3 regions of the Paenibacillus sp. FSL K6-1096 genome follow, and region 2 is predicted to be linked to each of the others. Evidence: a T-box and tRNA genes for the amino acid it is inferred to sense, from the RefSeq annotation. Region 2 holds a T-box; the other regions hold tRNA genes.
The links. A T-box is a leader RNA that pairs with one kind of tRNA and senses whether it is charged. The one in region 2 lies ahead of metG (methionine--tRNA ligase), so its partner is inferred to be a tRNA-Met.

Region 1 (10,040 bases), 2.0 Mb from region 2:
CCTGGAGAACTACGATATGACCATCGGCGCACAGCTGACCCGCGGTGCTGATATCTGGCTGAACAACCCGCGCCGGCCGCTGGAGGCGAGTGGAACCTCGGGGATGAAGGCCGCCATGAACGGCGTGCTGAACTGCTCCATCCTGGACGGCTGGTGGCCGGAGGCCTGCATCGACGGCGAGAACGGCTGGCAGATCGGCGATGGCTTCGAGACGACCGATTTCGCAGTGCTTGACCAGCACGACAGTGAAGCCTTGTACGATACGCTTCTTAACCGTGTCCTTCCCGTCTTCTATGACGACCAGGCGAAGTGGGTGCAGATGATGCACCGCAGCATCGAGACCACCCGTACCGAGTTCGCCACCAAGCGCATGCTGGATGAATACTATAACCGGATGTATATCCGAAGCTAGACACAGCAGCAGTCTGCCCCTCATTTGGTGCGGGATTAACGATTGGCTGCTGTTTGTCCGACATTCCATTCCCGTGCCCGCGGTTGCCTAACATGCTTATACTGTCGTTTGTTGCTCGACAACTCTCTTTTGTCCGTTGTTTGTTCGACACTTCCTCTAGTGTGCGCTGAGTGTCCGCACTCGCTCTCTTATCTGCTGTTTGTCTGACACTCCCCCTCCTGTCCGCTGCTGCGGATGGGAGTTTTTTATTTACCAGCAACTTTTAATTATAATTATTATAAAAAAGGATTGATTTTATTTTAAAAATACTATAAATTTATACTTAATCTAAAATCAAATCCTTACACGAGGTGATTTCGTTCATGACTGCAAACCATAACAACGACAAACTAACCACAAGCTGGGGTGCCCCTGTAGGTGACAACCAGAACTCCATGACAGCAGGCTCCCGCGGCCCTACTCTGCTGCAGGATGTCCATCTGCTGGAGAAGCTGGCCCACTTCAACCGCGAGCGTGTCCCGGAACGTGTCGTTCATGCCAAAGGCGCAGGCGCCCATGGTTACTTCGAGGTCACCCGTGACCTGTCCCGGTATACCAAAGCTGCATTCTTGTCTGAGGTCGGCAAACGCACCCCGATGTTCATCCGTTTCTCCACTGTAGCCGGGGAGCTGGGCTCTGCCGATACTGTGCGCGATCCGCGCGGCTTCGCCGTGAAGTTCTACACCGAGGAAGGCAACTATGACCTGGTCGGGAACAACACGCCTGTATTTTTCATCCGTGATGCCATTAAGTTCCCGGACTTTATTCATACCCAGAAGCGTCATCCGCAGACCCACCTGAAGAACCCGACAGCTGTCTGGGATTTCTGGTCGCTCTCGCCTGAATCGCTGCATCAGGTCACCATTCTCATGTCTGACCGCGGCATCCCCGCCACCCTCCGCCATATGCACGGATTCGGCAGCCATACGTTCAAATGGGTCAATGCTGAAGGCCAGGCTGTCTGGGTGAAATACCATTTCAAGACCGAACAGGGCGTGCAGAACCTGGATGTGAAGCTGGCGGCACAGCTGGCAGGCGAGCACCCGGATTATCATACCGAGGATTTGTTCAATGCGATCGACAACGGGGATTTCCCGGCATGGACACTGTATGTGCAGATTATGCCTGAGGAGGATGCGAACAGCTACCGGTTCGATCCGTTTGATGTGACCAAAGTATGGTCCCAGAAGGACTATCCGCTAATTGAGGTAGGGCGCATGGTGCTGGACCGCAACCCGGAGAATTACTTCGCTGAAGTGGAGCAGGCGACCTTCTCGCCCGGCTCGTTCGTACCCGGAATTGAAGCCTCACCCGACAAAATGCTCCAGGGCCGCCTGTTCGCCTACGGTGATGCCCACCGCTACCGCGTAGGCGCTAATCACAACCAGCTGCCAATTAACCGGCCCATCGCCGAGGTCAACAATAACCAGCGTGACGGCGCGATGAATGCCACGAGTAACGGAGGCGGCTCTGTCTACTACGAACCTAACAGCTTCGGCGGAGCCACCGAGTCGCCGCAGCATAAAGCGGCTGCTTTTGAAGTCTCCGGCCAGGCTGACAGTGTAGCCTATGATCATGACGATCATTACACCCAGCCGGGGGATCTCTACCGCCTGCTGAGTGAAGAGGAACGCGCACGGCTGGTGCGGAACATTGTCGAGGCCATGACTCCGGTGAACTCGGATGAGATCAAGCTCCGCCAGATTGGCCACTTCCGCAAGGCCGACCCGGAGTTCGGACAGCGGATTGCCGAGGCACTGGGATTGTAACATGATCTGAAAATCTAAACAGGGGTAAGCTGTCGCTTACCCCTGTTTCTAATAAGTATTAATCTCCTAAAGCAAAACCTGAGAGGAGTCAGCTTAATGCCCAGCACCGTGATTGTTGACAGAGACATTGCCGGAGTATCCTGTGAGATGACCGCCACTACCTGCGCCTGCCGTTGTGACCACTGCGGTTGTGCTAATCAGCAATACGGCTGTTAATAACGAGATCGCCTTTTTCATCTTTTAAAAACTCCCTCTCTAAGATATTTTTCATAATATTCCGGTAAGATTCTTGCTGCTCAGCTGAGGCATGGCTGCGGATATGCTCGTAAAAGGAAACGATCTTCCGGAAGCCTGTCCCATCATAAAGTTTACTACTTATTACCAAAATATAGAGAGTCAAATTAATTGCATCATGAATTTTTTGTCTTTTATACAAATATATTGCGCTAAGATGCATGTAATCTATGTAGTATCGTATGTCTTCCTTCTTCTCTCTGCAGCTCAATTCCTTCAATTGTTCCTTGAACTCATCGAGGACCCAATCAATGCAGAAGTTGTACTTGATGGCGGACTCCAGCACAGTGATCAGACAGGCCAGAAGCTCCTCCTTATCGCCCTTGCGGATGAATTCCACGTAATCGGGGAGTACCTCTGTCTTACCCTCCAGCAGATCAATGACGAAAGTGTTGGCGATAGCAATATTCTTGTAGTATTCGACTTCCGTGAGAACTTCCTGATTCAGGTCTTTGATCCAGCTCATATCCTCATACAGGCGGATACACTTTCTGGATTCAGCGAGATTCCCGAGCTTCTGATAAGCGATCCCTTTCATACAGGCGCTGTACCCGAGATAATACGCTATATTCTTCTTGAGGGAATATCTCTTCATCCCCTGTTGCTGAGAGCCGTAGGTCATAATAGCGAGTTCAAAGAGCTTGTCCGAAATCTCAAGAATTGCCGTCCAGTTCTCCCATGAAAATGATACCTTAAGCATATCTGTCAAAGAGTCCTCGTTCATCCCATCCAGTTCCAGCAATTTCTATCTTGCCTCCTATCATTCCATTATATTCCATATAATACTCGGTTTCCCCACGCTGGTCAATTCTTTCCCGACATAAATTTCCTCCAAAAAACCTTAATCCCCAATGCAATGGATCAATCTAATCTTTTCGACAGACGCTCCCCTAAATCAGACAAAAACCTGCACGTTTCTCACTGCTGATACACATCCAGCCATTGCTCCAGCTGCTGCTTCAATCCCTCTCTGGCTGACGGCGGCTCAAGAATCTCTGCATTCGGTCCGTATTGCAGAATCCATTTGGTGAATTCCTGCTCATTGTTAACCGTGACCTCAAACAGCAGGGTACCATCCCCTTCATCACTCATCCGCGGACGTACGAACAGCTCTTCTTCTTTGATGTAACGCGCCACCTCGGGGTGAAACCGTACCTTGAACGTAATATTTCTTGTCCCCCGATGAATCGACCAGGTGTTCTTCAGATACTGCTTGATATTGAAATTGCCTTTATCGAAAGTGGACGCCGTCATCTCGACCTGCTGAAAACGGCTGATGCGGAAGGTACGGATGGCGCTCTGCAGGTGACAATAGCCAATCAGATAAAAGCGTTGATCCCGCGGAACCAGATAATACGGATCAATCTTCCGTTCCGTGATCTCATTGCGTAATTGAGAATGGTATACTGCCCGGATGCTGCGCTGCTCCAGAATCGCTGCAATCAGCGGCTGCAGGAAATTCCGGCTCTTCTTGCGGTAGGCCGGGGTACCCATCTGGATAATATCAGCGATGTTCTCCAGCAGCCCGTTCTGTCTGGACTTCTCCTTCAGATGGGTCCCCATTACCTTATCATATGCGGAATGAAATCCCGGCGGGATCTTCTGCTCATGCAGCACCGACGGCAGCAGCGAGAACGCCAGAGACTCCTGCTCCGTGAAGTCCAGCGGGTATAGAAAGAATTTGCCCATGAACCTGTAGCCGGTTCCCCTGCCCTCATTCGTCACCGGAGCGAAATGGCTGATAACCTCAAGATCCCTGTATATCGTTCTAATATGGACCTCGCACCTGTAGGCCAAGTCCGCCGCTGTAATCCCGGGATTGGCCTGAATCGCATTGATGATTTTGAAAATCCGAATTACCTTGTCTGTCATAACGATGCCCTCAGCTTCCAAGTAAATGTTGTCAATGATTCCACAGCTCTACTATACCAGTTCTTGGGAAACTAGGCTGTCGGCAAACAAGCGCACCAGGCTGGCAGGCTCCATTCGTTTCTCCAAGTCCGTTACACCAGCATGTTGAGGTTGAATTCGGTTTGTCTGCATACATTCGGCCCATCTGCTGTGGCATCGACTATTGTGTTCGGTTTTTCGCATACGTTCGGACCATCTGCTGTGGCATCGACTATTGTGTTCGGTTTTTCGCATACGTTCGGACCACATGCCTCCCCCGCCGCTTGGTATGGAGAGCAATGTTGCATATTTTGCAGGATTTCTCTGTAACTGTTACTTGCTGAGGAGGATTGTTGCATTATCTGCAGAAATTCCGGTGGTTAGAGCAAATGAGGGATGGTTTTGTTGCATTTGGTGCAGGATTTCTGCATATGCCGCTTCTATTGATTAGCATTGTTGCAATTTATGCAGGATTTCTCTTTTATAGTTACTGGCTGTGGAGCATGAGGCCCTTCCCCCCATCGCAACGTTCGGAGAACTACCTCAATAACAAGAAAACAGCCCCTGGATGGCCCAAGGACTGTCTAATACTTCTATAAGCGGGTGATGGGAATCGAACCCACGCTATCAGCTTGGAAGGCTGAAGTTCTACCATTGAACTACACCCGCACAGATGAAATATCGGGATGACACGATTTGAACATGCGACCCCCTGGTCCCAAACCAGGTGCTCTACCAAGCTGAGCTACATCCCGTTAATGGCGCGCCCTGAGAGATACGGATGCTACGCATCCGATTGCGAAGTAGAGCTATCGAAGCTTATGCTTCAACGAACTCGTTCGAATCTGACGGACACTTAGATGATTCAAGGAAGTGATAAATGGCGCGCCCTGAGAGATTCGAACTCCCGACCTTTTGATTCGTAGTCAAACGCTCTATCCAGCTGAGCTAAGGGCGCAAAATCTATATGGAGCGGACGACGGGAATCGAACCCGCGACCCTCGCCTTGGCAAGGCGATGCTCTACCGCTGAGCCACGTCCGCAAAAACATGGTGCGCGTGAAGGGACTTGAACCCCCACGTCGTGAAACGCCAGATCCTAAGTCTGGTGCGTCTGCCATTCCGCCACACGCGCACACGTCATAACAAAATGGTGAGCCATGAAGGACTCGAACCTTCGACACCCTGATTAAAAGTCAGGTGCTCTACCAACTGAGCTAATGGCTCTCATACAAGAACTCAATCCCAAAAAATGATGGCTGGGGATATAGGAATCGAACCTATGAGTGACGGAGTCAAAGTCCGTTGCCTTACCGCTTGGCTAATCCCCAATGTCGGAATCAGGTGGAACCTCTATACTTCGAAATATAGGATGCTCAATCCCTGTTGCCTTAATCCATCTCATTCCTTATGCCATTAAAATGGCGGAACCGACGGGATTCGAACCCGCGATCTCCTGCGTGACAGGCAGGCATGTTAGGCCAACTACACCACGGTTCCAGAGTTAAAGGTTAATTGCGGGGGCAGGATTTGAACCTGCGGCCTTCGGGTTATGAGCCCGACGAGCTACCGGGCTGCTCCACCCCGCGTCATTAATAACAATCTATTTAGTTATAGATGGTGGAGGCTGAGGGGTTCGAACCCCCGACCCTCTGCTTGTAAGGCAGATGCTCTCCCAGCTGAGCTAAGCCTCCATGTTAAACTTCAACGAACCCAGGGAATTCTCATCCCATCAAAAATGGTGACCCGTATGGGATACTCTTCACTCCGTTACGAGATTGCGAAGTATTCCTTCCGAAGCCTATGCTTCAACGAACCCAGGGAATTCTCATCCCATCAAAAATGGTGACCCGTATGGGATTCGAACCCATGTTACCTCCGTGAAAGGGAGGTGTCTTAACCCCTTGACCAACGGGCCATGCTGTGGAATGTAATGAAGTACTGCTACGGAGAGAGAGGGATACTCTTCACTTCGTTACGAGATTGCGAAGCAGTGCTAACGAAGCCTATGCTCCAACGAACCACTGAGGGTTCTCATCCCTATTCAAAAGAAGTACTGCTACGGAGAGAGAGGGATTCGAACCCTCGAGACGCTTGTGGCGCCTACACGATTTCCAATCGTGCTCCTTCGGCCAAACTCGGACACCTCTCCAAAGTGGCTCCCCGAACAGGACTCGAACCTGTGACAACTCGATTAACAGTCGAGTGCTCTACCAACTGAGCTATCAGGGAATATGGTGGGCCTTAGTGGACTCGAACCACTGACCTCACCCTTATCAGAGGTGCGCTCTAACCAGCTGAGCTAAAGGCCCGTTCTTATACACTATTCAACCCATCAGGGCAAAAAAAATACCACAGATGTGTGTGGGAAATCCCGCTTGGCGGCGTCCTACTCTCCCAGGACCCTTCGGTCCAAGTACCATCGGCGCTGGAAGGCTTAACGGTCGTGTTCGGGATGGGTACGCGTGGAACCCTTCCGCTATCGCCACCAAACGTGATTTTTCGAAGCCTACGCTTCTCGAAATCGCTACAGAAAATATCAAACCATCGGTTTAACTTCCTGCCAGGCTTAATCGCCTGAAAACTGAATCCGAAACAGAAATCTGCGTTTGCCCTTGTTACGGGGCCCCCGGAAAGTACTCGGAATCCGCTTTGTCAGCGTCTTCTTCACTTTTTGGGGTAGTTTATTGGATAAGCCCTCGACCGATTAGTATTGGTCAGCTCCATGCATTGCTGCACTTCCACCTCCAACCTATCTACCTCGTCGTCTTCAAGGGGTCTTACATACTGGGAAATCTCATCTTGAGGGGGGCTTCACGCTTAGATGCTTTCAGCGCTTATCCCGTCCGTACGTAGCTACCCAGCCATGCTCCTGGCGGAACAACTGGTGCACCAGCGGTACGTCCATCCCGGTCCTCTCGTACTAAGGACAGCTCCTCTCAAATTTCCTGCGCCCACGACAGATAGGGACCGAACTGTCTCACGACGTTCTGAACCCAGCTCGCGTACCGCTTTAATGGGCGAACAGCCCAACCCTTGGGACCTACTTCAGCCCCAGGATGCGATGAGCCGACATCGAGGTGCCAAACCTCCCCGTCGATGTGGACTCTTGGGGGAGATAAGCCTGTTATCCCCAGGGTAGCTTTTATCCGTTGAGCGATGGCCCTTCCATGCGGTACCACCGGATCACTAAGTCCGACTTTCGTCCCTGCTCGACTTGTAGGTCTCGCAGTCAAGCTCCCTTCTGCCTTTGCACTCTTCGAATGATTTCCAACCATTCTGAGGGAACCTTTGAACGCCTCCGTTACTCTTTAGGAGGCGACCGCCCCAGTCAAACTGCCCGCCTGACACGGTCCCCGTACCCGCTTAGGGTACCAGGTTAGAACCTAGATACGATCAGGGTGGTATCCCAACGGCGCCTCCAGCGAAGCTTGCGCTCCGCCTTCCACGGCTCCCACCTATCCTGTACAGATCGTACCCAAATTCAATATCAAGCTGCAGTAAAGCTCCATGGGGTCTTTCCGTCTTGTCGCGGGTAACCTGCATCTTCACAGGTATTAAAATTTCACCGGATCTCTCGTTGAGACAGCGCCCAAGTCGTTACGCCATTCGTGCGGGTCAGAATTTACCTGACAAGGAATTTCGCTACCTTAGGACCGTTATAGTTACGGCCGCCGTTTACTGGGGCTTCGGTTCATAGCTTCGGGTTACCCCTAACCACTCCCCTTAACCTTCCAGCACCGGGCAGGCGTCAGCCCGTATACTTCGCCTTGCGGCTTCGCACAGACCTGTGTTTTTGCTAAACAGTCGCTTGGGCCTTTTCACTGCGGCCCCCTCGGGCTATTCACCCTACCGAGGCACCCCTTCTCCCGAAGTTACGGGGTCATTTTGCCGAGTTCCTTAACGAGAGTTCTTCCGCGCGCCTTAGAATTCTCTTCTCGCCTACCTGTGTCGGTTTGCGGTACGGGCACCTTCTCCTGACTAGAGGCTTTTCTTGGCAGTGTGAGATCATGACCTTCGCTACTGTAATTTTCGCTCCCCATCACAGCCCAGCCTTATGATGTGCGGATTTGCCTGCACACCAGCCTCACTGCTTAGACGGACATCCATCAGTCCGCGTCACTACCCTCCTGCGTCACCCCATCGCTCATAGCGGATTACGGTGGTACAGTAATTTCAAACTGTTGTCCTTCGACTACGCCTGTCGGCCTCGCCTTAGGTCCCGACTTACCCTGAGCGGACGAGCCTTCCTCAGGAAACCTTGGGCTTTCGGCGGATCAGATTCTCACTGATCTTTTCGTTACTCATACCGGCATTCTCACTTGTATGCTGTCCAGCGCTCCTTACGGTACACCTTCAACCCACATACAACGCTCCCCTACCCCTGATGCAAAGCATCAAGCCATAGCTTCGGTGGTGTGTTTAGCCCCGTTACATTTTCGGCGCAGAGTCACTCGACCAGTGAGCTATTACGCACTCTTTCAATGGTGGCTGCTTCTAAGCCAACATCCTGGTTGTCTGTGCAACTCCACATCCTTTCCCACTTAACACACACTTGGGGACCTTAGCTGATGGTCTGGGCTGTTTCCCTTTTGACAATGGATCTTAGCACTCACTGTCTGACTCCCGGCAAGAAGTAAGTGGCATTCGGAGTTTGACTGAGCTTGGTAACCCTTGCGGGCCCCGCACCCAATCAGTGCTCTACCTCCACCACTCCATTCACCGAGGCTAGCCCTAAAGCTATTTCGGGGAGAACCAGCTATCTCCGAGTTCGATTGGAATTTCTCCGCTACCCCCACCTCATCCCCGCACTTTTCAACGTACGTGGGTTCGGGCCTCCAGTGCGTGTTACCGCACCTTCACCCTGGACAGGGGTAGATCACACGGTTTCGGGTCTACGCCCACATACTCAGTCGCCCTATTCAGACTCGCTTTCGCTGCGGCTCCGGCTTCTCACCTTAACCTTGCATGTTGAACGTAACTCGCCGGTTCATTCTACAAAAGGCACGCCATCATCCATATAGAGGACTCTGACTTTTTGTAAGCACACGGTTTCAGGTTCTATTTCACTCCCCTTCCGGGGTGCTTTTCACCTTTCCCTCACGGTACTGATTCACTATCGGTCGCCAGGTAGTATTTAGCCTTAGCAGATGGTCCTGCCAGATTCATACGGGGTTTCACGTGCCCCGCACTACTCGGGATCCGTCTCGGAGGGAACACAGTTTGGGCTACAGGGCTTTTACCTCTATCGCGGGCCTTTCCAGACCTCTTCGCCTACCATATTCCTTTGTAACTCCATGTGAGACGTCCCACAACCCCAAGGGGCAAGCCCCTTGGTTTAGGCTGTTCCGCGTTCGCTCGCCGCTACTGACGGAATCACTATTGTTTTCTCTTCCTCAGGGTACTTAGATGTTTCAGTTCCCCTGGTCTGCCTCTGCGTATCCTATGTATTCAGATACGAGTAACTGTGCATTACCACAGCTGGGTTTCCCCATTCGGACACCCCCGGATCAAAGCTTGCTTACAGCTCCCCGAGGCAGTTTCGTTGTTCGCCACGTCCTTCGTCGGCTCCTGGCGCCTAGGCATCCTCCGTGTGCTCTTAATAGCTTAACCAATGCGTTTTCCGGTAGGAAAATC
Region 2 (10,040 bases):
GAGGGAAGGAACAGCGCCACAGCCACAACGGCTGCCGCGAAGCCCATCAGCACCAGGAAAACGGTGCGGTAGCCCTGTCCGCCATGGTCCATCATGAAATTGACGATAATCGGACCGACCCCGGTTCCGGCCAGCGATGCCATCTCCACCGCCCCCATTGCCGCCCCGCTGCTGCCGCTGCTGGTGGAGCCGGCCAGCTCGGTAATGCCGGTCATCGTACAAGGCCACAATGGAGAAGTGCCGATCCCCAGGATCAGACAGGCGATGGACAGGGTTACCGCATCCTTGGCATAGATAATCAGGCCCACCGCCACGACCAGCAGCAGCAGCGCCCCGGTCATCGTCCAGCGGAACCCGATCCGCTCCATCACCCAGCCGAAGGGGCTGCGGAACAGGTTGTCGCCCAGATATTGCAGCGCGAAGGCGAAGCCGACCACCGTGACGGAGAGCCCGAGAATATTCTCCATGTAGACCGGCAGCAGGGCTACAAGCAGCGAGCCTTTGACGAATTCCACCAGAAAAATAATAATCCACATTTCCAAAATGAACGGTGTGGCTAAATTAATATGCATACGTTGCGCCGCTTTGCCAGTCATTTCATCACATCCTAGTATTATGGTGATTGATTTGTTATACTGATGCTTGCTCAAGTAGAAATGGTTAACCTGACCCCCGGGGGAAGGTTTCCGTTTCAGCGGGAAGCATAAATTCACTCTTCGCGAAAGGTTGTGACAGCATTAAATGAATCAGAAAGCTACTCCCCTCTTCACCGCTCTCAAAAAGCACGCCGCCGGAAATCCAGTTCAGTTCCATATTCCGGGGCATAAGAAGGGGCTCGGAACCGATGCCGAATTCCGTGAGTTTATCGGCGATAACGCTCTATCCATAGATTTGATCAATATTGCACCGCTTGATGACCTTCATCAGCCCAACGGGGTGATCCTTGAAGCTCAGAAGCTGGCTGCAGAGGCCTTCGGCGCCGATTACACGTATTTCAGTGTACAAGGCACGAGCAATGCCATCATGACAATGATCCTCTCTGTTTGCTCAGAAGGAGACAAAATTATTGTGCCGCGCAACATTCACAAATCCGTGATGTCGGCCATTATTTTCTCCGGAGCCAAGCCTATATTTGTCTCTCCTGTACAGGATGAGAATCTTGGGATAGACCACGGCATTACTACCAGCTCGCTGGAAAAGGCGTTAAGGCGCCATCCGGATGCCAAGGGTGTCCTTGTCATCAACCCCACGTACTTCGGCGTATGCGCCGACCTGCGTGCGATTGTCGATCTGGCCCACAGCTACGGGGTTCCCGTGCTGGTGGACGAGGCACATGGAGTACTGATTCATTTTCATGAGGACTTACCGGTGTCGGCCATGCAGGCCGGCGCAGATCTGGCGGCAACCAGCGTCCACAAGCTGGGCGGCTCGATGACGCAGAGCTCGGTACTGAACCTTAATGCTAAGACCGGTCTGGTCAACCCGCAGCGGGTACAGACCATGCTCAGCATGCTCACCACAACGTCAACTTCCTATATTCTGCTTGCTTCGCTGGATACCTCCAGACGCAACCTGGCCCTGCACGGCCATGAGATGGCGGCGAGAACCATTGCGTTGTCCAACTATGCCCGCAAGGAGATTAACGAAATCGACGGCCTGTACAGCTTCGGCAAAGAAATTCTCGGCACGGAAGCCACATTTAATCTGGACCCGACGAAGCTGAGTATCCATGTCCGCCATCTGGGAGTCACCGGCTATGAGACCGAGAACTGGCTACGCCAGAAGTACAACATCGAAGTCGAAATGAGCGACATGTATAATATTCTGTGCCTGATTACCCCCGGAGATACCCAGGAGTCCGTAGATAAGCTGATCGCGGCGCTGCGGGTGCTCTCGGCGATTCATTACAGCAAGGGCGAAATCTATGAGCTCAAGGTGCAGGTGCCGAATATTCCGCAGCTGGCGCTAATTCCCAGAGATGCCTTCTACGCCGATACCCAGCTCGTTCCGTTCCGCGAATCAGCCGGCTACATTATTGCTGAGTTCATCTATGTCTATCCGCCGGGAATTCCGATTCTTCTCCCTGGAGAAGTAATTACCCAGGATAACATTGACTATATCATTGACCATGTAGAAATCGGATTGCCGGTTAAGGGGCCCGAGGACCGCAGCATTACCAATATCAAAGTCATTGTCGAGGCTGAACCGATCTCTTAAGCGGGACAACCCCGGCAAGCGCAATACAAAACCCCGATCCGCCTAAGCGGATCGGGGTTTTGCCTTTGGGGCGGCAGCTTGTCCGGCACACACCCAAATGAAGGAGTGACTGGGATCTATTCTTGCTGGGCAAGCAGCTCGTTATAAGCTTCTTCGACAGCTTTCCATTCAGCTTCATCTTCAATGTTGTACAGAACCATCTCTTCGTCCTCTTCTTCCATACGAAGAATGATCCCGTCGGCTTCAGGATTCTCGCGTTCGAGCAGCAGGGCGTACAACTTCTCACCTACATCAAACGTTTCCACCAGTACCATTTCCACATCTTCGCCCTGCTCGTTCGTCAAGGTCAGCACAAACTCCTCGTGCTCATGGTCGTGATCATGTCCGCAACCGCATGCTTCACCATGTTCATGGCCATGCTCATGTTTGTGATCGCTCATTGAAATACCTCACTTTGATTGAATTATCCTACATTTGGTATCGTAACACGTAAGATAAAGCAGGTCAATTTGCGGAAGACGGCTTAATTCTTCGATGAGGCCGTAACGACCTTCTCGGACACAAGAATGTAATCTCCGTTCTTCGAGGCCTTCATGAAGAAGCCTACACTGTACTTGCCGGATTCCTTGAAGTCATAGGTGAATTCCGGAGTGGAGAACCAGAAATCCTCATTCTTGGACCCGCCGGAATCCTCCAGAATATCCTTCACATTCCCTGACGGATCGGTGATCGCTACCTTCACAGCCGAGATGCTCTCCTTCAGGCTGTCCACCTGGGTCAGAATCTTCATCTTCAGCTTGCCGGTATTAACATTGCCGAATACGGTGTCGCCCTTGAACAGCACAATATGAACATTAGGCTTCATAATTGTCACCCGGCCAGAGCCGTCCCAGGTGACGATGCCGCCTGCTTCCCGCGCCGGAATATAGGCCTTGCCGTCAATCAGATAACCGCCGTCAGCCAGCTCTCTGCCGTTACTGGACACTTTGATCCTCTGATTCACCGCGTCAGCGAATAAATATGACCCGCCCATCATGGAAAATACGATTACGCACAGTGCAATTTTTCTCCATCTCATTGTAATGCCCCTCCAAGTAATTCATGCTGTTAATGTATACTGCGAACCGGGCGACAAGTTGCGCAGAATTCAGGGAATTATTTCTTTTTGCAGAAGGAGAATTAAAAAAACCGGACAACAGCGTCAGTAAGACGCCTGTCCGGCTGTTTGCTGTTATTTATGCCCGGCTAAAAGGACGGAAGCTGATCCAGATTGTTCGTCGGATCACCGTCGGCATCACCGCGGATATACATTTCGCCGTCTTTGCCTTTGAACACATTAACTCCTTCAATGCTTCCGGACTGAACCTCCTGAAGCGCCTGCTGATAATCCAGCACACGGCCGGACGAGGTCTGGAACTGGGTCAGGTCTCCGTCACCGTTGCGCTTAGCGGCAGTAAAGCGTTCCCGTTGATTATTCATCACGCAGAATCTCTCCTTCACACTTGGATTAGCCTCCATCAGGCTCACCTCTAGCATGTCCATAAGGTTGAAAGAGTATGTACCCCGGCCGATTACAGGGCCTTCTGCATTCTTACATGGAGAATCCCCGCATCATAGAAGGGCTCTTGGGAAATCACCTCATACCCCAGCTTGCGGTAAAAAGCCTCCGCCTGACACTGCGCGTCAAGGACCGAAGCCGCAAGTCCCAGCTCACTGGCCCGCTCCTCCATCGCCAGCAGCAGAATCCGGCCGTATCCCTTGGTACGGTAGTCACGGTGGACGGCAATCCGCTGCATTTTGGCGGTTCCCGCCTTATAGTAGATCAGCCGTCCGGTCGCTACCGGCTGCCCGTTATCCATGAGCAGGAAATGATGCACGTTATCGCTGATTACATCATATTCGTCAATTTCTTCTTCCACCGGCACCTTCTGTTCCTCCACAAACACCTGCTTGCGGATATCCAGTGCCATCTTAAGCTGTTCCTCAGTTGTGATATGAACGATCTCTGCTGCCATCCTTCCGGCTCCTCTCTGTAGCTCCAATCAATATTGAGGATTATACAGAATTATTAATATTCTGTATAGAGCCTGAAGCCTCTGAGCCTTTTACGGCGTATCGTAGACCTCTTCTGGAATCGAGCCGTCATACACATCCCGCAGCACCGGCGAATTCAGGCGATCCTGCAGGCCCAATCCTCCATCCAGCCCCGGCATAAGCTGAACTCCCGTATATTCAGGAAGCTCCTTGCCGCCTCCGCAGCCTGCTGATCCAATTAGAAGACAGGCCCCCATCGACAGAAGAGCTAATTTTGTCATGCGCATTGTAATGCCCCCTTCTTCATTCCGCTGCTATCCAGCTTTGACGAATCGGGAGGCTCATAAACGAATATTTATAAATTTACATTCCCCACAACATGAACCAGATACATCATGCCCCCGAGAATTCCGGCCAGAGCAAAATAGGCAATCCCGTATCTCCAGCGCGAGGCTGCCGGCACCTCATAATATTTCTCGTTGTCGTACACCGTGAAGCTGATCTCGCACTGCATCTTCAGATGCAGCTTCATATCCACATAGATCTGCTCCAGCTGCGCAATCCTGACCTTGCGGATCAGGGACTGCACCGGCATCGTTGTCGTCCCGTAATAGTCCAGGTTCTCCCAGTGCACACCTACATATTGCTGGCGTTCCAGATCGCTGTAGGTGGTAAAAGGCAAGTCCCGTCTATGCTCAGGCCCCGGGATCAGATAGCCCTGCTCCTGAAGATTCTCGATCGGAATCAGGAAGCTTTTTAACACCGCATGACCCTGATTCCTCTTCCGCTGGCTGATGTATTTCTTGTACAGATCATAAGCGAACAGCAGCCAGATAATGAAGAACAGCACCGACTTCAGATACAGTATGACCACGAAGCCTCCCACCAGTCCGACCAGCCACAGCCAGCGCGAGACCGCCGTCGCAATTCTCCCCCCGTCCAGCGGGTGGATCGGCAGCAGATTGATCAGATTCAGGAAGAACCCGATGTAGGCGAGTGAATATAATAGCGGGCTATGATAATAATAGGCAGCTCCAAAGACAACCGCTGCGCCAATACTCCCCAGCACCGGTCCGCCAAAAGCCACATAAGCTTCCTCCCTGGCATCCAGCGGCTGCTTCTTCATCGTAATCAGCGCGCCCATGAACGGGATAAACAGCGGTGCGCTCACCGGCAGTCCGATCCGCTTGGCAGCAATCACATGCCCAATTTCATGCACAAATAATAAGGCCACGAAGCCTGCGGCGAATTCCCAGGGTGAGACCAGGGCGTAGGCCCAGATCGATACCAGCATGGAGATCAGCGGCCCCGCGATTTTCCCCAGCTTCAGCAGAGACAGCAACGCTTTCCCCTTGAGCAGCAGCAGCACTGCTCCGCTGCCCAGCCAGCCCATGGCTCCTGAGCTTTTCTTTTGTTCCTGCTTATTGTCCGGCAATAGTCTCAATCTCCTTATTGTCTCTTCCTCTCTACTGTCGCACATAAACATGGTGTTTGGCAAATATCGGGAGGGTGTTGACATAGACCTCACCTGCCGTATATGATATCCAGTAATTAGGATAACCACAATGGCTATGAAGAGAAAGAGTACCCTGGCAATTCTTTCACAGAGAGCTCCGGATGCTGAAAAGGAGTAAAGAAAACCCTCGGGAATATGGTCTCAGAGCTGCGCACCGAAGCCCATGAACGGGCTGTAGGCTGTGCCGGAACCCGCATCCGTTAACGTGCTAGGGTATACCCGCTATTTTTGCGGAAGTACCTGAAGAGGTGAATGCCGCAAGGCATTGATGAATTTGGGTGGTAACACGTGAGCACAGGCTCTCGTCCCTATAGGGGATGAGTGCCTTTTTTGCGTTCCACATCATAAAGGAGGATAAAGAGATGACAAACATTTTTATTGGAGGGGCTTGGCCGTATGCCAACGGTTCCCTGCATCTGGGCAGGCTGGCCAGCATTCTGCCGGGAGATATTCTGGCCCGCTACCACCGCGCTAAAGGAGATGCTGTGCTCTATGTATCGGGCAGCGACTGCCATGGCACACCTGTCGCTGTGCAGGCATCGAAGGAAGGGGTCTCTCCCGGTGAATTCGCCAGCCGGTATCATGAGGAATTCGCCGATTGCTTCCGTGCCCTTGGCTTCACGTATGACCTGTATACGCGGACGGATCAGCCGCATCACCACAGCACGGTGCAAGAGCTGTTCCTGAAGCTGCTGGATCACGGGTATCTGTACCAGAAATCCACGCTGCAATGTTATTGTGAGCAGGACCAGCGTTACTTGCCGGACCGTTACGTGAAGGGAATCTGTCCGGTCTGCGGACAACAGGCCCGGGGAGACCAATGCGATTATTGCTCAACCATTCTTGATCCGGTCGACCTGCTGGAGCGCACCTGTGCCCTCTGCGGGGCCCCGCCTGTACTGCGCTCTACGGTGCATTACTATCTGTCGCTGTCCAGCTTCCAGAACGCCCTCACAGAATATGCGGATTCGGCACAGGGCTGGCGGGATAACGCGGTCCGGCTGACCCGGAGATATCTGCAGGAAGGGCTGCAGGACCGTGCCGCCACGCGGGATCTGGACTGGGGTGTGGAGGTTCCCGCTGACGGCTTCGCAGGCAAAAAAATCTATGTATGGATCGAGGCCGTCAGCGGTTATCTGTCAGCCAGCAAGCAGTGGGCCGCAGAGACCGGACGATGTTGGGAGGATTTCTGGATTGATTCAGCCGGGCAAGCGGATTCCGCTGAGCCTTCAATAACCGCTTACTATGTACACGGGAAGGACAACATCCCTTTTCACAGCCTGATCTGGCCGGCCCTCCTGCTAGGTGCTGAAGGCTTGCATCTGCCGGACCGGATCTTCGCCTCTGAGTATCTGACCCTGGAAGGGGAGAAGTTCTCGACCAGCCGCAACTGGGCCGTCTGGGTGCCGGATATCCTCAGCCGGTATGATCCCGATTCGATCCGCTATTTCCTAATTGCGAATGGCCCGGAGAAGCGGGATGCCGATTTCTCCTGGAGAGAATTCATCTACAGCCATAACAGCGAGCTGCTGGGCGCCTTCGGCAACTTCGTGAACCGCAGCCTGGCGTTCGTGAACAAGTTCTGGGAGGGCAGTGTTCCAGACGGTACACTGGACGAAGCCTGGGCCGGCAGCCTGGATGAGCTGTATAAGGAAGCCGGACGGCTGATTGAAGCCGGTCATTTCAAGGAAGCCCTTGAATTCATCTTCTCCCGCATCCGCGAGGCCAATAAGTATTTCGACCAGCAGCAGCCGTGGCTGCAGGTGAAGCAAGACAAGACTGCTGCCGGCCACACGCTTTATACTTGTGTACAGATCATCGGCAACCTGGCTAACCTGCTGAACCCGTTCATCCCCTTCTCCTGCGGGAAGATCAGAGAGTTCCTGTCCCTCGGTGAACCTGTGTGGCATCCGGTCACTGTGCCTGCGCACCAGCCCGTAACGAGGCTGGAATTGTTGTTCGAGCGGATCGATGTAGAACGGATTCAGGAGGAGATAGAGCGGCTGCAAGCCGATCCGGGGCAGAACTGACAGGCTTACCGGAGGATTGCGTTAATCCAAAAGATCAAGTGGGGTAACGTTCTCCGGCTGCAACACCCTGCGGGGAGATCCGCTCAATCCGGGCGAGCTCCTCCGCTGTCAGGGTAACCTGCAGCGCTCCCAGGTTCTCTTCTACCCGCGTGAGCCGCTTCGTTCCCGGGATGGGCACAATCTGCTCGCCTTGGGCCAGAAGCCAGGCTAACGCAAGCTGGGCCGGAGTACAGCTCTTCTCGTCTGCCATCTGCTCAATCAGTGAGACAACCTCCAGATTCCGGGTGAAGTTCTCTCCCTGGAACCGCGGGTAGTAGCGCCGGTAGTCATCCTCCGGCAGGTCATCGAAGCTCTTGATCTGACCGGTCAGGAACCCGCGGCCCAGCGGACTATAGGCCACAAAGCCGATGCCCAGCTCCTTGACCAGCGGCAGAATTTCGTCCTCCACCTCACGGCTCCAGAGTGAAAATTCCGTCTGCAGCGCAGTGACCGGATGTACGGCATGAGCACGGCGGATCAGATCAGGCGACGCCTCGGATAAGCCGATATAGCGGATTTTACCCTCCTTGACGAGTTCAGCCAATGTCCCCACGGTGTCCTCAATTGGAGTATTCGGGTCAGGCCGGTGCTGATAGTACAGATCAATGTAGTCCATACCTAGATGATAGAGGCTGGCGTCTACTGATTTTTTGATATAGGCGGGATCTCCCTTGGGTCCTTGTGTATGTGTGATACCGAATTTGGTTGCAACCACCGCCTGATCTCTCCGGCCCTTAAGCGCCCGTCCGACGAGCCGCTCATTGCCCCCGAAGCGCTGCTGCAGGAACTCACCATAGATATCCGCTGTGTCCAGCAGAGTTACTCCCAGGTCAAGAGCGCCATGAATGGTCTGAACCGACTCCTCATTATCCGGCATCATCATCGTTCCAAGCCCCATCGCCGATACGTTCAGTCCTGTACTGCCTAGTGTTCTGGTTTGCATAAGATGGTCTCCCTCTTTCCCCTGTAAAAGATCTTGTAAACATGTTCTTATTCTAACTGCCCAGCCGCAGAGCAGCCACAGTACGTTCATGCTAGTAAGATTATTACCAGGGAGAAGCAGATCTGTAAGCCCAGCGTCACCAGATTCTAGTCTCTTAGACGGAGACAGGCGTGTAGATACATACATGCACACCCGGATGATCCGCCAGATTCGCCATAGAATTGATATCATAAGTGACCGGCTGATTCGTACCAGAACCCAGGATGACTACACGGTTCACCCTCTTATGCTGGATATCGTGCTGCTTCCACATCGCGGCGAAGTCTGCGCTCTCCTTACAGAGCTGCCCGACCATCTCCTTATACCAGGGATCATGCAGGTTCAAGTCATAATAGGTCCGGTATACCGCCACTGAATGGAGAGCGAATTCCTCCCAGTTCAGCATCCGCCGCCGCAGCTCCGGATCAAGGAACAGCTGGCGCATCATAACACGCTCTGAAGCAGGCCGGCTCCCGAAATCACAGAGGACTTCACACGCCTGGTCATTCCAGGCCAGAATCTCAGACCGCTCATTCGTAATAAAAGAAGGATATGACAGTTGACGGATAATGTCCCGCCACTGCGGATTCAGCTCCTGATTCCGCTCATTAGCTTCATTAATAGAAGCAAGAGTATCCGGCAAGCCCGGATTCCACAACTCAAACAGATGCTTCCGCTCATCTGCCGACAACCGCAGGGCCTGACTCAGACTCTCCATGACCTCTCTGGAAGCGGTAACCTCCCTGCCTTGTTCGAGCCAGGTATAATAAGTGCTGCTAAGACCCGCCAGCACCGCAACCTCCTCCCGCCGCAGCCCCGGTGTTCTGCGCTGACTGCCCGTTTCCCTGATCCCCACCGCCTCAGGCTGGAGGCGGTCCCGGCGGGATCTAAGGTATTCGCCAAGGCGCTTAAACCTCGTAATCTCTTGAGTCATGAGCCTGGTCTCCTCTCAAAGCTTGCTGATATATTCGTTCACTCTGCCTAATAAGACAGGGTATATTCCCGGATACGTCACCGCCTGCGGCAGCTCGCTGAAGCTTCGGATCTCTTCCATTTCATACTCCGGCAAGGGTCCAAACTTCTCCACAGCCGCAAAATATAACATCCCATAGCTCTCTGGCAGCTCTGCACTACTAACCGAATAGACGCACAACGGTTGCAGCGTATATTCTTCAGCACCCGTCTCTTCATACAGCTCTCTTACCGCAGCTTCATCAGGGGT
Region 3 (10,040 bases), 3.2 Mb from region 2:
TTAAGGATATCGGCAAGACGGAGGCCAACAAAGCATTTGTCAAAAGCTATGTGGAAAACATCCTGCTCGGGAAGAACCCAGAGCTGCTTGCCTCTTACTTTGATGGAGATACCTACATTCAGCATAGTCCACATATTGCAGACGGCCTCTCTGGCCTTCACGCTGCTTTGCAGGCTATGAAGGAGAAAAAAGTTGAATTTCAATATACTCATATCCATCAGATCATCGGGCAAGGCGATTTTGTTCTTACCGTGAGTGAGGGTCTATTTGATGGCCAGCCTACTGCTTTCTATGATCTGTTCCGCGTACAGGATGGAAAGATCGCTGAACATTGGGACGTAATCGAGGCCATTCTGCCGGAAGAAAAGCGAAAAAATACGAACAATCGATTTTGAAGTTTGTAATAGCTAAATCGCAAAAAGACATCGCCGAATTTAATTTCAGTGGTGTCTTTCGCTTCACGAATGTAACGAGAGGAAGAAAATGATGAGAATAGTAACACAAAAAATGACGTGGCTTGGATTAGTGCTTGTTCTGATCGTGTTGACTGTATTCGGGGGAGCGATAATGGGATCAGTGCTAGGATCGAAGCCAAAAGAGCTCCCGGTGGCCCTCGTTATCCTTGACCGGCCGGCAGAGCTGGCGGCTGGAGGAACGTTTGCGGTAGGGGAAATGATCCGGAAAAAGCTGGTCTCAGACCCGGCAATGCCATTCGTCTGGCATGTCGTAAATTCCGAGGAAAAGGCCAGGGAAGGATTGGATAAACGCGAATATTACGGAGCGATGGTCATTCCGGCGGATCTGAGCAGCAGCTTACTCTCATTAGCAACTCACTCGCCGGTTCCCGCTAATGTAAAAATCATCTTTAACGAGGGTATGAACACCCAAGCCACGATGGTCATAAGACAAGCAATGGGGCAAGCGATGAAAATGATCAGCGGGGAACTGTTACAACAGCTCCTTGAGCAGATCGGACAGCAAACAGAGCAGATTCCGGTTGAAACAGCTAAAGCTTTAATGACACCGGTGAACATTCAGGAAGAAGTCGTGCATCCTCCCGGGGTGAATAGTGCGTCAGGGAATGCGCCAGGTTTGTTGACCCAGACCATATGGATCGGCAGCATGGTGACCGGTATAATCTTGTTTCTGGCTGGCCAGAAGGCGGTTGCTGCGGGTTCAAGGAGATGGACAGTCAGCGCGCTGCAGGCTATCGGGGGACTTGTGATCGTCGGCCTAGCCTCTTGCTTTACCGTATGGATGGCTGCATCTTGGTACGGCATGGAACTGGTGAACGCGAAGGAGACGTGGTTATTCCTTTGGTTGGCCGGATCGGCCTTCTTCTTGTTACAATCTTCCTTGCTGAATTGGATCGGAATCCGTGGAATACCGCTGCTCGTACTGCTGATGTTCTTCTCTATGCCGCTGCTGAACATGGCTCCAGAGTTCTTGTCAGAGACGACCCGTGATTGGATCTATTCGTGGACGCCACTGCGGTTCGCGGCAGGAGGACTTCGGGAAGTGATGTATTTCGGAGGGCTGGATGCGGTCGGCTCAAACGCCTTCGTTTTGTGGGGCGTCGCCGTGGGATTTTTGGCCCTGCTGCTCGCTTCCGGATTTAAGGCCGGTCGAGCGGCATAGGCGTCCCCTACTTCTGTTACCGGTGTAATAAATATAAGAACAGCCCATTAGATTTTCCATCTAAAGGGCTGTTCTTATTAATAAATGATACCGGCGAGAGGACTCGAACCTCCACGGTTTCCCACTCGATTTTGAGTCGAGCGCGTCTGCCATTCCGCCACGCCGGCATATATAAGTGAAACAAAAAAATAATGGAGGTGCCACCCAGATTTGAACTGGGGATAAAGCTTTTGCAGAGCTTTGCCTTACCACTTGGCTATGGCACCGAAAGAAATGGAGCGGACGACGGGAATCGAACCCGCGACCCTCGCCTTGGCAAGGCGATGCTCTACCGCTGAGCCACGTCCGCATATAATGGCTGGGGATATAGGAATCGAACCTATGAATGACGGAGTCAAAGTCCGTTGCCTTACCGCTTGGCTAATCCCCAAAATTTGCTTTGAAATAAATGGGGCGACTGATGGGTCTCGAACCCACGAATGCCGGAACCACAATCCGGTGCGTTAACCCCTTCGCCACAGTCGCCATATGAAGTTGTTGCAATACCTTAACATTCTTATAAAAGAAATGGGGCGGCCGATGGGTCTCGAACCCACGAATGCCGGAACCACAATCCGGTGCGTTAACCCCTTCGCCACGGCCGCCATGTGATTCTTTTATAGGATATTAAATTGGCAGGGGCAGCAGGAATTGAACCCACACCAACGGTTTTGGAGACCGTTGTTCTACCTTTAAACTATGCCCCTAAAAAATGGTGGAGGCTGATGGATTCGAACCACCGAACACGTACGTGAGCAGATTTACAGTCTGATGCGTTTGGCCACTTCGCTAAGCCTCCACGGATGGTGCCGGCGAGAGGACTTGAACCCCCAACCTACTGATTACAAGTCAGTTGCTCTACCAATTGAGCTACACCGGCATATTAAATTGTATGGTGGCGCGGGAGGGAATCGAACCCCCGACACAAGGATTTTCAGTCCTTTGCTCTACCGACTGAGCTACCGAGCCATAAAAGTGATTCTTTCAAGATGATTAATTCTCATCCCTGAAGCAATTAAGAATGGCGGAACCGACGGGATTCGAACCCGCGATCTCCTGCGTGACAGGCAGGCATGTTAGGCCAACTACACCACGGTTCCAAAGTAAAAGGTTAATTGCGGGGGCAGGATTTGAACCTGCGGCCTTCGGGTTATGAGCCCGACGAGCTACCGGGCTGCTCCACCCCGCGTCATTAGTAAAAATCTATTTAATTATAGATGGTGGAGGCTGAGGGGTTCGAACCCCCGACCCTCTGCTTGTAAGGCAGATGCTCTCCCAGCTGAGCTAAGCCTCCAAATGAGAACCGTATGATGATATTGGTGACCCGTATGGGATTCGAACCCATGTTACCTCCGTGAAAGGGAGGTGTCTTAACCCCTTGACCAACGGGCCATGCTGTGGAACATAATGAAGTACTGCTACGGAGAGAGAGGGATTCGAACCCTCGAGACGCTTGTGGCGCCTACACGATTTCCAATCGTGCTCCTTCGGCCAAACTCGGACACCTCTCCATATGGCTCCCCGAACAGGACTCGAACCTGTGACAACTCGATTAACAGTCGAGTGCTCTACCAACTGAGCTATCAGGGAATATACATATCAGGTCTTGATCACCTGAAAACTGAATCCGAAACGAATTTGTGTGTTAGTTTATTGGATAAGCCCTCGACCGATTAGTATTGGTCAGCTCCATGCATTGCTGCACTTCCACCTCCAACCTATCTACCTCGTCGTCTTCAAGGGGTCTTACATACTGGGAAATCTCATCTTGAGGGGGGCTTCACGCTTAGATGCTTTCAGCGCTTATCCCGTCCGTACGTAGCTACCCAGCCATGCTCCTGGCGGAACAACTGGTGCACCAGCGGTACGTCCATCCCGGTCCTCTCGTACTAAGGACAGCTCCTCTCAAATTTCCTGCGCCCACGACAGATAGGGACCGAACTGTCTCACGACGTTCTGAACCCAGCTCGCGTACCGCTTTAATGGGCGAACAGCCCAACCCTTGGGACCTACTTCAGCCCCAGGATGCGATGAGCCGACATCGAGGTGCCAAACCTCCCCGTCGATGTGGACTCTTGGGGGAGATAAGCCTGTTATCCCCAGGGTAGCTTTTATCCGTTGAGCGATGGCCCTTCCATGCGGTACCACCGGATCACTAAGTCCGACTTTCGTCCCTGCTCGACTTGTAGGTCTCGCAGTCAAGCTCCCTTCTGCCTTTGCACTCTTCGAATGATTTCCAACCATTCTGAGGGAACCTTTGAACGCCTCCGTTACTCTTTAGGAGGCGACCGCCCCAGTCAAACTGCCCGCCTGACACGGTCCCCGTACCCGCTGAGGGTACCAGGTTAGAACCTAGATACGATCAGGGTGGTATCCCAACGGCGCCTCCAGCGAAGCTTGCGCTCCGCCTTCCACGGCTCCCACCTATCCTGTACAGATCGTACCCAAATTCAATATCAAGCTGCAGTAAAGCTCCATGGGGTCTTTCCGTCTTGTCGCGGGTAACCTGCATCTTCACAGGTATTAAAATTTCACCGGATCTCTCGTTGAGACAGCGCCCAAGTCGTTACGCCATTCGTGCGGGTCAGAATTTACCTGACAAGGAATTTCGCTACCTTAGGACCGTTATAGTTACGGCCGCCGTTTACTGGGGCTTCGGTTCATAGCTTCGGGTTACCCCTAACCACTCCCCTTAACCTTCCAGCACCGGGCAGGCGTCAGCCCGTATACTTCGCCTTGCGGCTTCGCACAGACCTGTGTTTTTGCTAAACAGTCGCTTGGGCCTTTTCACTGCGGCCCCCTCGGGCTATTCACCCTACCGAGGCACCCCTTCTCCCGAAGTTACGGGGTCATTTTGCCGAGTTCCTTAACGAGAGTTCTTCCGCGCGCCTTAGAATTCTCTTCTCGCCTACCTGTGTCGGTTTGCGGTACGGGCACCTTCTCCTGGCTAGAGGCTTTTCTTGGCAGTGTGAGATCATGACCTTCGCTACTGTAATTTTCGCTCCCCATCACAGCCCAGCCTTAACAGTGTGCGGATTTGCCTGCACACCAGCCTCACTGCTTAGACGGACATCCATCAGTCCGCGTCACTACCCTCCTGCGTCACCCCATCGCTCATAGCGGATTACGGTGGTACAGTAATTTCAAACTGTTGTCCTTCGACTACGCCTGTCGGCCTCGCCTTAGGTCCCGACTTACCCTGAGCGGACGAGCCTTCCTCAGGAAACCTTGGGCTTTCGGCGGATCAGATTCTCACTGATCTTTTCGTTACTCATACCGGCATTCTCACTTGTATGCTGTCCAGCGCTCCTTACGGTACACCTTCAACCCACATACAACGCTCCCCTACCCCTGATGCAAAGCATCAAGCCATAGCTTCGGTGGTGTGTTTAGCCCCGTTACATTTTCGGCGCAGAGTCACTCGACCAGTGAGCTATTACGCACTCTTTCAATGGTGGCTGCTTCTAAGCCAACATCCTGGTTGTCTGTGCAACTCCACATCCTTTCCCACTTAACACACACTTGGGGACCTTAGCTGATGGTCTGGGCTGTTTCCCTTTTGACAATGGATCTTAGCACTCACTGTCTGACTCCCGGCAAGAAGTAAGTGGCATTCGGAGTTTGACTGAGCTTGGTAACCCTTGCGGGCCCCGCACCCAATCAGTGCTCTACCTCCACCACTCCATTCACCGAGGCTAGCCCTAAAGCTATTTCGGGGAGAACCAGCTATCTCCGAGTTCGATTGGAATTTCTCCGCTACCCCCACCTCATCCCCGCACTTTTCAACGTACGTGGGTTCGGGCCTCCAGTGCGTGTTACCGCACCTTCACCCTGGACAGGGGTAGATCACACGGTTTCGGGTCTACGCCCACATACTCAGTCGCCCTATTCAGACTCGCTTTCGCTGCGGCTCCGGCTTCTCACCTTAACCTTGCATGTTGAACGTAACTCGCCGGTTCATTCTACAAAAGGCACGCCATCATCCATATAGAGGACTCTGACTTTTTGTAAGCACACGGTTTCAGGTTCTATTTCACTCCCCTTCCGGGGTGCTTTTCACCTTTCCCTCACGGTACTGATTCACTATCGGTCGCCAGGTAGTATTTAGCCTTAGCAGATGGTCCTGCCAGATTCATACGGGGTTTCACGTGCCCCGCACTACTCGGGATCCGTCTCGGAGGGGTTAAACTTTTGGCTACAGGGCTTTTACCTCTATCGCGGGCCTTTCCAGACCTCTTCGCCTACCTTAACCTTTTGTAACTCCATGTGAGACGTCCCACAACCCCAAGGGGCAAGCCCCTTGGTTTAGGCTGTTCCGCGTTCGCTCGCCGCTACTGACGGAATCACTATTGTTTTCTCTTCCTCAGGGTACTTAGATGTTTCAGTTCCCCTGGTCTGCCTCTGCGTATCCTATGTATTCAGATACGAGTAACTGTGCATTACCACAGCTGGGTTTCCCCATTCGGACACCCCCGGATCAAAGCTTGCTTACAGCTCCCCGAGGCAGTTTCGTTGTTCGCCACGTCCTTCGTCGGCTCCTGGCGCCTAGGCATCCTCCGTGTGCTCTTAGTAGCTTAACCAATCGCTCCGGTATTGGCTTATTCGCTCATCTTGTTTTGAATAGCGCGTACGGATAAATCCGCCCGCTGGAATATTCAAAGCCAAAGGTCGCTCACAATCCAAAACCATCGCTCAGTATAACTAAAAACTTCAAACTTGCTTACACAAGTTCAGCTTAAAGGAATGTTCTAAAACGCAAATTCGTTTCGGTATCCAGTTTTCAAGGATCAAGTTGAGAGCTTAAACTCTCAAAACTGACCAACGAGTGAGTAACAGGCCTAAACCTGATTGGTGGAAGCTAAGCTTCCGATTTGAATGTCTTCATCGCAGAAGACGATTCTCCATAGAAAGGAGGTGATCCAGCCGCACCTTCCGATACGGCTACCTTGTTACGACTTCACCCCAATCATCTACCCCACCTTCGGCGGCTGGCTCCCTTGCGGGTTACCCCACCGACTTCGGGTGTTGTAAACTCTCGTGGTGTGACGGGCGGTGTGTACAAGACCCGGGAACGTATTCACCGCGGCATGCTGATCCGCGATTACTAGCAATTCCGACTTCATGCAGGCGAGTTGCAGCCTGCAATCCGAACTGAGACCGGCTTTGCTGGGATTGGCTCCACCTCGCGGCTTCGCTTCCCGTTGTACCGGCCATTGTAGTACGTGTGTAGCCCAGGTCATAAGGGGCATGATGATTTGACGTCATCCCCACCTTCCTCCGGTTTGTCACCGGCAGTCACTCTAGAGTGCCCAGCTCTACCTGCTGGCAACTAAAGTCAAGGGTTGCGCTCGTTGCGGGACTTAACCCAACATCTCACGACACGAGCTGACGACAACCATGCACCACCTGTCTCAACTTTCCCCGAAGGGCACCTGATGCATCTCTGCTTCGTTAGTTGGATGTCAAGACCTGGTAAGGTTCTTCGCGTTGCTTCGAATTAAACCACATACTCCACTGCTTGTGCGGGTCCCCGTCAATTCCTTTGAGTTTCAGTCTTGCGACCGTACTCCCCAGGCGGAGTGCTTACTGTGTTAACTTCGGCACCAAGGGTATCGAAACCCCTAACACCTAGCACTCATCGTTTACGGCGTGGACTACCAGGGTATCTAATCCTGTTTGCTCCCCACGCTTTCGCGCCTCAGCGTCAGTTACAGCCCAGAAAGTCGCCTTCGCCACTGGTGTTCCTCCACATCTCTACGCATTTCACCGCTACACGTGGAATTCCACTTTCCTCTTCTGTACTCAAGCCACCCAGTTTCCAGTGCGACCCCAGGTTGAGCCCAAGGTTTAAACACCAGACTTAAATAGCCGCCTGCGCGCGCTTTACGCCCAATAATTCCGGACAACGCTTGCCCCCTACGTATTACCGCGGCTGCTGGCACGTAGTTAGCCGGGGCTTTCTTCTCAGGTACCGTCACTCCGGCAGCAGTTACTCTACCGGACGTTCTTCCCTGGCAACAGAGCTTTACGATCCGAAAACCTTCATCACTCACGCGGCGTTGCTCCGTCAGGCTGTCGCCCATTGCGGAAGATTCCCTACTGCTGCCTCCCGTAGGAGTCTGGGCCGTGTCTCAGTCCCAGTGTGGCCGTTCACCCTCTCAGGTCGGCTACGCATCGTCGCCTTGGTGGGCCGTTACCCCGCCAACTAGCTAATGCGCCGCAGGCCCATCCCCAAGCGGCAGATTGCTCCGCCTTTCATTCTTCCCTCAGGAGAGGAAAGAGATTATCCGGTATTAGCTACCGTTTCCGGTAGTTATCCCAGTCTTAGGGGCAGGTTGCCTACGTGTTACTCACCCGTCCGCCGCTAAGCCAAGTTGGAAGCAAGCTTCCAACCAGACTCCGCTCGACTTGCATGTATTAGGCACGCCGCCAGCGTTCGTCCTGAGCCAGGATCAAACTCTCCAATTAGGTCGCCTACCGAAGTAAGCGCTTATAGAAAGAGCGATAGCTCATTTTGAAACATCTGACGAGAATTTACATTCTCTAATTTGGAATCACCAAAGTGATTTCCGATACTCACTCGTTGTTCAGTTTTCAAAGATCAAGCACATCTTTTGTCGCTTTATTTTGTCTCAGCAGCGACCTTTATAATATATCACAGCGCCCTCGTTTTAGTCAACCATTTTTTTATTTTCTTTTTGCGGCTGACTTACGAATGTCTTGCAACACATCGCAATGTCAGAGGGACGAGTTATAATTTAACATACGATCTGCGCCCAAGTCAACCCTAAAAACAAATAAAAAAAGAGAGTGCATCCCCTCTCCATTCGCTTGCAGTCATTATCTAATTATAGGACCATTTCCAACGCCAAACTCACTGCATCATTAAAGGGTATACCGGATTGCATGTCCATCTCCGGCTTCTACAGTCCAGGAGCTGATCTCCCGGATTAAAGAACGCGACACCAGCTTGCGCAACACCAGCGGCAGTTCTGCCTGTAGCTGGCTTAACCCGGAATGCTGTAGAAGCTCCTTGATGCTCCACGCCTCCTTGCGGCTGCCCAGAATACGAATCAGCATGGCACAGCAGTCAGGCATCTTGGACATCAGGGCAAATTCACAGGCCAGCAGAATCAGTTCAACCCTTTGGTCAAGCGTCTCCGTGCTGATCGTCAGTTCCTCATACAGCTTATGCACCTGGGAATTCATGCTCTTGACTTGTCCCCAAACTGCCGGCTCCGGGAAATGTCCCGCTTCGCTCACTTCAATCCGCGCCCAATGATACAATGCAATCAGCACGCAGTTGTAGGCATCCATGGTGCAGCCAGCCTCAATGTAACGCTTGGACTTAATATACATATGTAAAAAGCGGGCGAATTCCATAAACAGCACCCGTTCCTTGAGCGGCCCGTCGAACCGGGTAAGCTGCTTCCGCATCTCTTCCAGGATTCCCTTAGGGTCCCAGATGACCTCCCCGGAGATCAGGCTGGCCAGCAGTTCATTATTATCTCCCGCCATCACAGCACGTTCCAGAGCAGACAGACCCACATGCACCGATTGCGTCCGCTTATCGCCGGCAATAGTATGGGTTATGATACGTTCGGTTTCCTGTTCCTCATGCAGCATGAGGACGACCATATCATAATCGTGCAGCAGCGCACTTTGAAAGGTGTCTTCCCCTCTTTGCCGCCAGGCCACGGCTCCCAGAACATTCTCATCGAATGTCTCCCCACTGAGTAGGGTCAAATTGGACAGTTCCATACTTCCCTCCATCGAATATGGCGATTTAGCATCCAGTCAGTTATAATCTCTATAACTCATATTATTCTACATCATCATGCCAGTTCCTCCTGAATGACCGAACTATATTTCAGTAAGGAGATCACACTCATGAAATTTAAATCCGCCAAAATCAATGCCTTCCGCACCTGGGGGCTGCTGCTTACCATGGTGGGCATGGGGCTTATGATCATGGGCACCGCAGGCATTGTATTCTGGGGATCAGCAGGCAAGGTATTCGCCGGAATCGGACTGGTGATCGGCCTGATCGCTTTGATGGCCAGCATGGCCATCTATTTCTGGGCCGGAATGCTCTCAACCAGCGCCGTTCAGGTGGAATGCCCGGAATGCCATAAGCTGACCAAAATGCTGGGCAAAACCGACCGCTGCATGTTCTGTCATACGATCCTTACGACAGACCCGGCTGAGGCCACGATTACTGCCGAGCAGCTCGAAGCCCAGCAGCTTAAGCAATAACCCTATTTTAGCGGTGTTTGTTGTAATCATTTATCTACAAGAAATATGCAGCAGCATTCTTATCTTCTGCAAAAAAGGTGTTGTCCCCCTGGAGGACAACACCTTTT

Region 1: it has a tRNA-Met gene. The T-box ahead of metG (methionine--tRNA ligase) is inferred to sense a tRNA for this amino acid. The anticodon was not compared.
Region 3: it has a tRNA-Met gene. The T-box ahead of metG (methionine--tRNA ligase) is inferred to sense a tRNA for this amino acid. The anticodon was not compared.

Annotation. Positions count from the first base shown of each region.
Region 1 covers NZ_CP150274.1:4,670,840-4,680,879, reverse strand. Annotated here, with positions in the region: gene glgP (alpha-glucan family phosphorylase) at 1-412, shown strand, start outside; gene katA (catalase KatA) at 775-2,220, shown strand; gene MHI24_RS20735 (DNA-binding protein) at 2,414-3,256, opposite strand; gene MHI24_RS20730 (WYL domain-containing protein) at 3,433-4,386, opposite strand; tRNA gene MHI24_RS20725 (tRNA-Gly) at 5,003-5,073, opposite strand; tRNA gene MHI24_RS20720 (tRNA-Pro) at 5,086-5,159, opposite strand; tRNA gene MHI24_RS20715 (tRNA-Arg) at 5,286-5,362, opposite strand; tRNA gene MHI24_RS20710 (tRNA-Gly) at 5,373-5,447, opposite strand; tRNA gene MHI24_RS20705 (tRNA-Leu) at 5,455-5,538, opposite strand; tRNA gene MHI24_RS20700 (tRNA-Lys) at 5,555-5,630, opposite strand; tRNA gene MHI24_RS20695 (tRNA-Gln) at 5,660-5,734, opposite strand; tRNA gene MHI24_RS20690 (tRNA-Asp) at 5,826-5,903, opposite strand; tRNA gene MHI24_RS20685 (tRNA-Met) at 5,919-5,992, opposite strand; tRNA gene MHI24_RS20680 (tRNA-Val) at 6,022-6,097, opposite strand; tRNA gene MHI24_RS20675 (tRNA-Glu) at 6,247-6,321, opposite strand; tRNA gene MHI24_RS20670 (tRNA-Ser) at 6,466-6,555, opposite strand; tRNA gene MHI24_RS20665 (tRNA-Asn) at 6,560-6,635, opposite strand; tRNA gene MHI24_RS20660 (tRNA-Ile) at 6,639-6,715, opposite strand; rRNA gene rrf (5S ribosomal RNA) at 6,780-6,896, opposite strand; rRNA gene MHI24_RS20650 (23S ribosomal RNA) at 7,091-10,016, opposite strand.
Region 2 covers NZ_CP150274.1:6,630,083-6,640,122, reverse strand. Annotated here, with positions in the region: gene MHI24_RS29095 (MFS transporter) at 1-596, opposite strand, end outside; gene MHI24_RS29090 (aminotransferase class I/II-fold pyridoxal phosphate-dependent enzyme) at 742-2,217, shown strand; gene MHI24_RS29085 (DUF1292 domain-containing protein) at 2,334-2,657, opposite strand; gene MHI24_RS29080 (copper amine oxidase) at 2,741-3,295, opposite strand; gene MHI24_RS29075 (DUF3892 domain-containing protein) at 3,463-3,699, opposite strand; gene MHI24_RS29070 (GNAT family N-acetyltransferase) at 3,789-4,232, opposite strand; gene MHI24_RS29065 (hypothetical protein) at 4,323-4,532, opposite strand; gene MHI24_RS29060 (site-2 protease family protein) at 4,607-5,644, opposite strand; T-box leader at 5,814-6,080, shown strand; gene metG (methionine--tRNA ligase) at 6,085-7,797, shown strand; gene MHI24_RS29050 (aldo/keto reductase) at 7,832-8,779, opposite strand; gene MHI24_RS29045 (helix-turn-helix transcriptional regulator) at 8,934-9,752, opposite strand; gene MHI24_RS29040 (NUDIX domain-containing protein) at 9,768-10,040, opposite strand, start outside.
Region 3 covers NZ_CP150274.1:2,636,944-2,646,983, forward strand. Annotated here, with positions in the region: gene MHI24_RS11530 (nuclear transport factor 2 family protein) at 1-395, shown strand, start outside; gene MHI24_RS11535 (ABC transporter permease) at 487-1,638, shown strand; tRNA gene MHI24_RS11540 (tRNA-Leu) at 1,727-1,805, opposite strand; tRNA gene MHI24_RS11545 (tRNA-Cys) at 1,831-1,904, opposite strand; tRNA gene MHI24_RS11550 (tRNA-Gly) at 1,913-1,987, opposite strand; tRNA gene MHI24_RS11555 (tRNA-Gln) at 1,994-2,068, opposite strand; tRNA gene MHI24_RS11560 (tRNA-His) at 2,088-2,163, opposite strand; tRNA gene MHI24_RS11565 (tRNA-His) at 2,207-2,282, opposite strand; tRNA gene MHI24_RS11570 (tRNA-Trp) at 2,311-2,384, opposite strand; tRNA gene MHI24_RS11575 (tRNA-Tyr) at 2,391-2,476, opposite strand; tRNA gene MHI24_RS11580 (tRNA-Thr) at 2,482-2,557, opposite strand; tRNA gene MHI24_RS11585 (tRNA-Phe) at 2,571-2,646, opposite strand; tRNA gene MHI24_RS11590 (tRNA-Asp) at 2,700-2,777, opposite strand; tRNA gene MHI24_RS11595 (tRNA-Met) at 2,793-2,866, opposite strand; tRNA gene MHI24_RS11600 (tRNA-Val) at 2,896-2,971, opposite strand; tRNA gene MHI24_RS11605 (tRNA-Glu) at 2,995-3,069, opposite strand; tRNA gene MHI24_RS11610 (tRNA-Ser) at 3,099-3,188, opposite strand; tRNA gene MHI24_RS11615 (tRNA-Asn) at 3,192-3,267, opposite strand; rRNA gene MHI24_RS11620 (23S ribosomal RNA) at 3,331-6,257, opposite strand; rRNA gene MHI24_RS11625 (16S ribosomal RNA) at 6,585-8,145, opposite strand; gene MHI24_RS11630 (nucleotidyltransferase-like protein) at 8,563-9,438, opposite strand; gene MHI24_RS11635 (YgzB family protein) at 9,568-9,933, shown strand.